2 regions of the Cellulosimicrobium sp. CpK407 genome follow, and region 1 is predicted to be linked to the other one. Evidence: riboswitches for the same ligand, from Rfam matches in the RefSeq annotation. Region 1 holds a riboswitch; the other holds the start of a gene.
What was found. Region 1 has a riboswitch for S-adenosylmethionine ahead of ABWU78_RS02340 (ABC transporter substrate-binding protein). Riboswitches for the same ligand answer to the same signal wherever they lie in the genome.

Region 1 (4,481 bases):
TGTGGACGCGCGACCCGGAGGACGAGGTGCTGCCCGTGCTGCGCGAGCTCGGCATCGGGTTCGTGCCCTTCTCGCCCTTGGGCCGCGGCATCCTCACGGGCACCGTGGACGCGACCGACGGCTTCGCCGAGGACGACGTGCGCCGTTCCCACGCGCGCTACGCCGGCGAGGCGTTCGAGCACAACCGCGGCCTGGTCCGCTCGCTCGAGCAGCTCGCCGCCGAGCGTGGCGTCACGACGGCGCAGCTCGCGCTCGCGTGGCTCCTCGCCCAAGGTGACGACATCGTCCCGATCCCCGGCACCAAGCGCCTCGCGTACCTCGAGCAGAACGTCGCGGCCGCCTCGGTCGAGCTCACCCCGGACGACGTCGCGGCGATCGGAGCGGCCATCCCGCGCGGGGCCGTGCAGGGCGTCCGCCACCCGCAGCCGGACCTGCTCGCGGGATGAGCGCCGACGCAGCGGCCGAGCCCGCGACACCTGCGTCCCCGCCCGACGAGGCGGCCGCCCGCCGCCCGCTCGCCGTGCACTGGTTCCTGCCGACGTCGGGCGACGCACGCGGGATCGTCGACGGCGCGCACGCGAAGGACACGCCCGGCCGGGCGACCGGGTTCCGCGCGCCGTCGCTCGACTACCTGGAGCAGGTCGCGGTCGCTGCCGACCGCCTCGGCTACGAGGGCGTGCTCACACCGACGGGGACGTGGTGCGAGGACGCGTGGCTCGTCACGTCCGCGCTGATCCGCAGCACGGAGCGGCTGAAGTTCCTCGTCGCGTTCCGCCCGGGCCTCGTCTCGCCGACGCTCGCGGCGCAGATGGCCGCGACCTTCCAGCGCCTGTCCGGTGGACGGCTGCTCCTCAACGTCGTCACGGGCGGCGACGAGAACGAGATGCGCAGGTTCGGCGACTGGCTCGAGCACGACGAGCGGTACGACCGCACGCGCGAGTTCCTCGAGGTCGTGCGCGGCGTGTGGGAGGAGGCGCCGCTCTCGTACGAGGGCACGCACTACCGGATCGCCGACGCCCGGACGTCCGCGCCGCCGGACCCGCGCCCCGAGATCTTCTTCGGCGGATCGTCGGAGGCCGCGCTGCCCGTCGCGGCGGCCCAGGCCGACGTCTACCTCACGTGGGGCGAGCCGCCCGCGCAGGCGCGCGAGAAGATCGAGCGCGTGCGCGAGCTCGCCGTCGCGCAGGGACGCACGATCCGCTTCGGGGTGCGCCTGCACGTCATCACGCGCGACCGGTCGGCCGACGCGTGGGACGTCGCGCAGCGGTTCCTCGACGACCTCACGCCCGAGCAGATCGCGGGCGCCCAGCGGCTCCTGGGCTCGTCCGGGTCGGTCGGGCAGCAGCGCATGGTCGCGCTCCACGGCGGCGGTGACCTCGCGGCCACCCGGCGCGCGCGGGACCTCGAGATCCACCCCGGGCTGTGGGCAGGCGTGGGGCTCGTGCGCGGCGGCGCCGGGACGGCGCTCGTCGGCAGCCACGAAGAGGTCGCCGACCTGGTCGAGGAGTACCGCGCGGCCGGGTTCGACGAGCTCGTCCTCTCGGGTTACCCGCACCTCGAGGAGGCGTACTGGTTCGCGGAGGGCGTCCGCCCGCTCCTCGACGCGCGGGGGCTCACGGCGCCCGCCGCCCGCCACGGCGCGAGCACGGCTCGCACGCACGCCGTGCCCTTCTGACGGGCGCTCGCCCGAAGGCCTCTGCGGCCGACGCTCGCCCACGCCGCACGACGCGTACGGGCGGCGCTGCCGCGCGCCCTCTCGGCGACGTATCCCTGAGACACATTGTCTCGGGATGAGAGATTTCTGCGCGGACCGTTCCCACCCGTCGGCGGGCCTCGGTAGACATCTCGCACGGTCAAGAGCACCAGCGCCAAGCCCCGGCTCGCTGGTCAGCAACCCCCTCGTCACGGCGGGGTGCTCCGGGAGATGACCTGGCCTACCGGCACGGAGACGTCCTGCCGGAACGGCAAGCGTGTACGACCTTCCGCCCGGCGACCCGGTGCGCCTCAGAGCGCCCGCGTCCGGGCACCGAGAAACAAGGAGCGTCTCCCCATGGCTTCGTCGAAGCTTCGATCTCTCGCTGCCGCGGGCCTCGTGCTCGCCGCGCTCGCGTTGTCCGCGTGCGCGGGGACCGCGGACGCGAAACCACCGGATCCTGACAGCACGGCGTCGGGCGGAGAGCGGGAGACCGTCACCGTCACGGACGAGCTCGGGCGCGAGGTGGAGCTCACCGTCCCGGTCCAGTCGGTCGCCATCGGCTACAACTGGTACAACATCGAGCTCGTCCGCGGGGTCGGGGCCGGTGACCGCGTCGTCGGTGTGAGCGCCGAGGGCGTCGAGGACACCCCGGGCAACGCTCCCTACTGGGAGTCCGTGCCGGGTACCGAGACCATCGTCTCGCGAGCCGCCGAGTTCAACTACGACGAGATCATCGCCGCCGGGCCCGAGCTCTTCATCACGCTCAGCAACTCTCCTTACGAGGAGGCGATCGAGAAGCTCGAGCCGTTCGGCATCCCCGTCCTCGTCGTGACGGCGTGGGAGCCGCGGCTCTTCGAGCAGAACGTCGAGCTGCTCGGCACGGTGTTCGGCACCGAGGAGCGTGCCGCGGAGTTCGCGGGGCTGTACCGCGAGGTGGCCGACCTCCTCGACGAGCGGACCGCTCACCTCCCCGACGACCAGCGCAAGAGCGTCTACTTCGAGAACGGCGAGGCGAACGTCACGGGCGTCCCCGGGTCGGGCTGGCACGACATCATCGAGATCGCCGGAGGCACCAACGTCTTCGGGGACATCGACTTCGCCTCCGACCCCAACCGCGGGGGCACCGTCCACACGACTCCTGTCGACCCCGCCGACGTCCTCGAGCGGGATCCCGACCTGGTCCTGCGGCACGGCATCGACGGGCTCGTCGCCGGCTACGAGCCGTTCCCCGAGGACGCCGCCGCGACTCTCGCCGACGAGCTCGTCGCCCGCCCCGGCTGGTCCGAGCTGACCGCGGTGCGCAACGGCGACGTCTTCGTGGCGAACAACTTCTGGACGAGCGCGCTCGCGAAGGAGATCGGCGCCCTGGGGCTCGCCACCTGGCTGCACCCCGAGCTCTTCGAGGACGTGGACACGGAGGAGTTCTTCCGTCGCTGGGTGGAGGACTTCCAGCAGACGCCCTACGAGCACACCGCGGACGAGTACGTCTACCGGTGGGGTGACCACCGATGAGCGCGCCCGCACTCGACGACGCGGAGATCGAGCAGATCGCGGAGATCGAGCGAGGCCTCGCCCGAGGACGTCGTCGCCACGGGCTGGGAAAGCTGCTCGTGCTGGGAGGCGCGGTGGCGGTGACCCTCGTGGTCACGGTCCTCACCCTCCAGATCGGTGCCGGCGGCATCACCCCGCAGGTCGTCGTCGACGCCCTCGTCGCGAAGGCGACCGGTGTCGCGCCGTCCGACGCGCAGGAGCTGCGGCTGTTCACGACCGTGTGGGAGCTGCGCGTCCCCCGTGCGGGCCTCGCCCTGCTCGGCGGTGGTGCGCTGGCGATCGCCGGCGTCCTGTTCCAGGGTCTCCTGCGCAACCCGCTCGTCAGCCCTTTCACGCTGGGCATCGCCCCTGCTGCCGCGTTCGGCGCCGCGCTCGCGCTCCTCTTCGTCCAGGGGCAGGGCGCCTCCACGACGTCGGCGCTCGTCGGCGGTGCGCTCGTGACCGGGCTCGGCTGCGCGGCGATCGTCCTGGGTCTGGCGGCGACGAAGAAGATGCAGCCCACGACCCTGATCCTCCTGGGCATCGCGCTCACCCAGCTCTTCACCGCGCTCACCGCCGGGCTCCAGTACATCGCGAACGAGGAGACGCTGGCGGCGATCGTGCGCTGGACCTGGGGAACGGTGAACGGGGCGGTCTGGTACCAGGTCGTGACGCTCGCGGTCCTGCTGGTCGTCGCCGTCCCGTACGTGCAGTGGCGCAGCTCCGCGGTCAACGCGATCGCCTTCGCCGGCGACGACGCCGCTCGGAGCCTCGGTGTCCCCGTCAGCCGGGTGCGGATCGAGCTGATCTTCGTCGCCGTGCTCATCACCTCGGTGACGATCAGCTTCACGGGCATCATCGGCTTCGTCGGTCTCGTCGGGCCGCACATCGCGCGTCTCGTGATCGGCGCGGACCACCGGTTCCTCCTGCCGTTCTCGGCGCTCGTCGGGGGACTCCTGCTCGTCGTGGCCGACGCCGTGGGCCGGATCGTCCTCGCGCCGGCCCTCGTGCCGGTGGGCATCGTCGACGCTCTCGTCGGTGCTCCCGTGTTCCTCTACCTGATCCTCGCGCGGAAGAGGTCGTTCGGATGAGCCTCCAGATCACCGGCCTGGACGTCGGCTACGGGCGACGACAGGTGCTCAGCGGCCTGGACCTGTCGGTCGCCCGGGGCAGCGTCCTCGGTCTGCTCGGCCCGAACGGCTCGGGCAAGTCGACGCTCATCAAGTCGGTCAGCCGGATCGTCCGGCCGTCGGGC
Region 2 (4,481 bases), on a different contig from region 1:
ACGAACCGGATCGCGGTGTCCGGGCCGATCTCGGGCACGAGGTAGTGGTAGTTCGTGTCGAACCACTTGGTCATCTCGAGCGGGGCGTCGTCGCCCTGGCCGCGCGCCACGGTGAAGTAGCCCGCGAGGTCAAGGCGGCCCGCGTCGTCGGTGAGCGACGCGAACCGCGACGGGATCGCCCCGAGCGAGGCGGCGACGTCGAGCACCTGGTCGTAGTAGGAGAACGACCCGGGGACGGACGCGTCGTCGGCGCCGAGGCCGAGCTCGACGAGCCGGCGCACGGTCGCGAGGCGCAGCTCGCGGGCCGTGGCCTCGAGCTCGTCGGCCGACGTCTTGCCGGCCCAGAAGGCCTCGACGGCCTTCTTGAGCTCGCGGCGGCGCCCGATGCGGGGGTAGCCGAGCACGGTGCCGGCGGGGAATCCGGCCTGAATCTGGGTAGGGGAGGGTACGGAAGTGGCCATGATCGAAACCTCTTGCTGGTCCGGAGGACCGGTCAGACGGGCGTGCCGTGCGTGGCGGCGCTCGTCGGGGGCAGGGAGGTGCCGGTGACCCACGGCCCGCTGGCCAGGTCCGGGACGAGCGGGGCGGCGGCAGCGCTGGCGCTGCCCCCGGTCCCGCGCGACCCGCCGCCGAGGTGGACACCCTCGAGCAGGTCAAGAGCGGCGCGGTGCTTGTTGAACGTGTACACGTGCAGACCGGGCGCGCCCGCGTCGAGGACGCGCTGCGCGAGGTCGACCGAGTACGCGATCCCGTAGGCGTGCTGCGCCTCCGGGTCGGGCAGGGCGTCGAGCGCGTCCAGCAGGTGCTGGGGCGCGCGCACGCCCGTGAGCTCCTCGACGCGGCGGAGCCGTGCAGGCTCCGTCGTGGGCAACAGCCCGGCGAGGATGGGGATCGTCACGCCGGCCGCGCGGGCCTCGGCGACGAAGTCGGTGTACGACGACGCGTCGTAGAAGAGCTGCGTGATCGCGAAGCTCGCGCCGGCCTGCTGCTTCTGGAACAGGCGGCGCACCTCCTGCGTGCGCGTCGTGCCGGCGGCGGGGTTGCCGTCGCAGAACGTCGCGACGGCGATCGTCAGCGGCCGGGCCGCGCCGCGCAGCGCCGCGGCCGGGTCGGCCGCGCACCGCGACGCCTCGACCTCGCGCAGGAGCGCGACGAGCTCGGTCGACGACCGGACGCCGTCGGGCGCGGGCTGCCAGTCAGGCTGGTCGCGCGGCGGGTCGCCCCGCAGCGCGAGGAAGCTCCGCACGCCCTCGTCGAGGAAGTCGGAGATGACCTCCTCGACGTCCTCGCGCGACGCCCCGACGCACGTGAGGTGCGCGATCGGCAGCACGGGCGTGCCCTGGAGCAGGCGGCCGACGACCTGGCGAGCCGTCGCGCGGTCGGTGCCCGCCGCGCCGTACGTCACGGACACGAAGTCGGGGTGCGTCGCGACGAGACGGCGTGCCGTCTCCCAGAACTTGGGCGCCGCGTCCGGGCGCCGCGGGGGCATGAGCTCGAACGAGACCGTGGGACGTGCCGCCCCGCCGTGCGCCTGCCCGACGGCGTCCGCGACGCTCACGACGTCGCCTCGCCGGGGCGCGCCACGGCACGCGGCGCCGGGACACGGAAGGGCGCGACCGCCGTCGGGCACGTGCCCGGACGGTGCGCGAAGGATGCCTCTGAGGTCATGCGTCACTCCATCGACCCTGGCGTTAGCACCTTTGTCCTCGGGAGGCTTCCGTCGGCGGGTTGCTGCGGTGTCGTCGAGCCAGGACTCTCGACCGCTCTGGATGGTTGCCACGATCCTACGGGCCATCCGGCATACGGTCGAGGGTGCCCGTCACGTGAGACGGGATGGCGTTGCCCGGGGGTGCCGTGACGTTCGGGGACGTGGGCCGGTGTCCGCGTCCCTGGACGGCGAGAACACGGTGTGAGTGCGATCGCAACAGGGTGACCCCGGGGGTGACCGCGGGTGAAGGATGCTGTGAGTGGTATCACGGGTGGGGCCGCCAAGCATGCTCTCGCCTGCGACGATGCGCGCCGTGGCTCTCAGGAGCGCTCAACTGAACGGTCGTTCAGGTCTACCGTCGAAAGGCGTGGTCGACCCGCTCTGACATGCGATCTGCCCGGCCCCTCTTGGCGGAGTACGAACCGGGCAGATCTCTCCCTCTCAAGGAAGGACCTCACTGTCCCATGCGTATCGCATCGGGGGCAATGCTCGGCGCTGCCCTCATCCTCAGCCTGTCCGCGGCACCCGCGCTCGCTGGCGGGTCCGACTCGCCCACGCCCTACCGCGTGGCCCCGGAAGGGCTCTATCTCCCCGCGGGTGACGCGTTCCCGGACGGTGGCCACGTGAACGTCCGCTACACGGTCGAGGGCGCCGAGCGGTCGGTCGGCATCCACTTCGAGACGCTCAACGACCAGCCGTCGGGCCGGTTCGTCGGCTCGAGCTTCCTCCCGTGGTCGGCGCTCGTCCACTCGGACGACTACTGCATCACGTGGGTCCAGGTCGCCCACTACGACGAGCACTTCGGTGAAGGCGGCCAGGATCCCGTCTGCTCGAGCGTGCCGTCGGACCCGGTTGAGCCGTCAGACCCGGTTGAGCCGTCGGATCCGGTCGAGCCGTCAGACCCGGCCGAGCCGACAGACCCGGCCGAGCCGACAGACCCGGCCGAACCGACAGGTCCGGCCGAGCCCACGCACCCGGCGGACCCGAGCGATCCGGCGGAGCCTGTCGTGCCGTCGCAGCCCGTCGACATGGTCGTGGCCGAGCCGACCACGGACGCCATACCTGGTGCGGCGCAGCCCGCGGAGAAGGGAGAGCTGGCGGCGACGGGGCTTGAGACGGTGCCGGTCGCGGCGGCGTCCGGTGCGCTGCTCCTGGCCGGTGTCCTGCTCGTTGCCGGGCGCCGCCTCGTGCGCCTCCGCGAGGGCTGAGCGGGAGCCGGTTCCCGTGAGGTCGGGCCGTCGCTCCGTCCTGTGGTCACCCTCAGGATCACCCTCCGTACCTCCTGACTTCGCCGGTCCGTGAGGTTGTATCGGGGCAGACGTAGGGCGCGCGGTAACCGTGTCGCCCTGCGTCCTTGTGCCGGGCGCATGACGGATCACCCGTCGTGACTCCGGCCGACCGACGTCTGTCAGAGGTATGGAGCGGTGGCGGAGGCGAGAGACGGCGGACGACAGCGAGAGCAGGGTTCACCCTCGATCAGCGGGTGGCAGCAGGTGCTGACCGGTCGGGAAGAGGCGGGCGGCGCGGGACGGGCCGAGGTGGAAGCGGCGCTTCGCGGTCTGCTCCCGCGTCTGGCGACGACCTCTGCGGCGATCGAGCGTCCGCTCCTTGACGACACGCTCACGAGCACCACCCGTCACGTCCTGGTCCGCGCCGCGCGCGGCTTCGGGAAGACCGTGTCGGTCGCACGGTGGTCGCGGGCCGCGCTCGCCGAGGGCCAGGTGATCGTCTGGCTCTCGGCGTCCGCGAGCGACCCGGCGCGGCGGTGCATCGGTGCCGGAGAGCTCGCGGACCGCGTTCTCGACCAGGTGCGGTACGTGCTCCGGCCCACGGGGTCCACCGATCTCGACGGCGCGGGACCCGGGCGCCTCGGGGCGCTGCTCCGCGCTCTGGGCCCGGTGACCGTCGTCGTCGACGACGTCCGTGCAGGCCATGCAGGCCTCATCGACGCGGCCTGCGCGGCGGCGGTCGCTCTCGGGGCACGGGCGGTCGTGCTGAGCACCGTCGGTCCCACGCCCGTCCGGCGGGGCACAGGCATGGTCGAGGTCGGCATGGCTGCGCTCGCATGGAGCGCGCAGGACACGGTGCGCTTCGCCCGGGTGCGAGGGATCGAGATCACCGAGGAGGTGGCGGGGCTCGTCACCGACGGACTTGGCGGCTACCCGGCGTCGATCGTCACCGCGGTGGCCGACCTGGGTTCGGGCGGTTCGGGAGGAGTCGATCTCCACGACGCGGTCCCCGCCGTCGTCCGTCGAGAGACGACGCGAGCTCTGGGGTCGTTCGTGCCTCCGGAGATCATGCCCTTCCTCCTCGACACCTGCGTCGAGCGTCGTCTCCAGGTGGACGAGCTCGACGACCTGACGGCGGTGCCGGACGCGCGCTCGACGGCTCGGCGACTCGTCGAGGGGGGGATCCTCTACCGTCATGTGGGCGCTGACGCGGGCGTGCTCGAGTACGAGCCCAGGATGCGGCAGAGCCTGCTCTCGCACCTGCGCTATCTGGATCCGGCCGGCTACGTGCGCCGCTTCCAGCAGCGTGTGGACGCTCACGTCGCCCGGGGGGCCACGTGGGCGGCCCTCTCGCGGGCGCTCGACTCCAGAGAGCCCGGAGTCGTGGACCGCGCGCTGGTCGCGACCTGGCCCGACCTGCTCGCCGTCAGCTCCGGGCCGGGCTTCGACGAGCTGTGGCGCAGCGCCGTCGAACGATGTCCGGAGAGCATCCCGGGCCGACTCCGCATCCTGCGCGCGGCGATACGACCCACGATCGGCCGCAT

Region 2: another riboswitch for S-adenosylmethionine. It lies ahead of ABWU78_RS08315 (methylenetetrahydrofolate reductase); the one in region 1 lies ahead of ABWU78_RS02340 (ABC transporter substrate-binding protein).

What each region holds. Positions count from the first base shown of each region.
Region 1 covers NZ_JBGNYC010000003.1:70,816-75,296, reverse strand. Annotated here, with positions in the region: gene ABWU78_RS02350 (aldo/keto reductase) at 1-446, shown strand, start outside; gene ABWU78_RS02345 (LLM class flavin-dependent oxidoreductase) at 443-1,675, shown strand; SAM riboswitch class IV at 1,852-1,977, shown strand; gene ABWU78_RS02340 (ABC transporter substrate-binding protein) at 2,051-3,208, shown strand; gene ABWU78_RS02335 (FecCD family ABC transporter permease) at 3,205-4,317, shown strand; gene ABWU78_RS02330 (ABC transporter ATP-binding protein) at 4,314-4,481, shown strand, end outside.
Region 2 covers NZ_JBGNYC010000013.1:86,075-90,555, forward strand. Annotated here, with positions in the region: gene metE (5-methyltetrahydropteroyltriglutamate--homocysteine S-methyltransferase) at 1-461, opposite strand, end outside; gene ABWU78_RS08315 (methylenetetrahydrofolate reductase) at 494-1,489, opposite strand; SAM riboswitch class I at 1,674-1,776, opposite strand; gene ABWU78_RS08320 (hypothetical protein) at 2,173-2,916, shown strand; gene ABWU78_RS08325 (LuxR C-terminal-related transcriptional regulator) at 3,247-4,481, shown strand, end outside.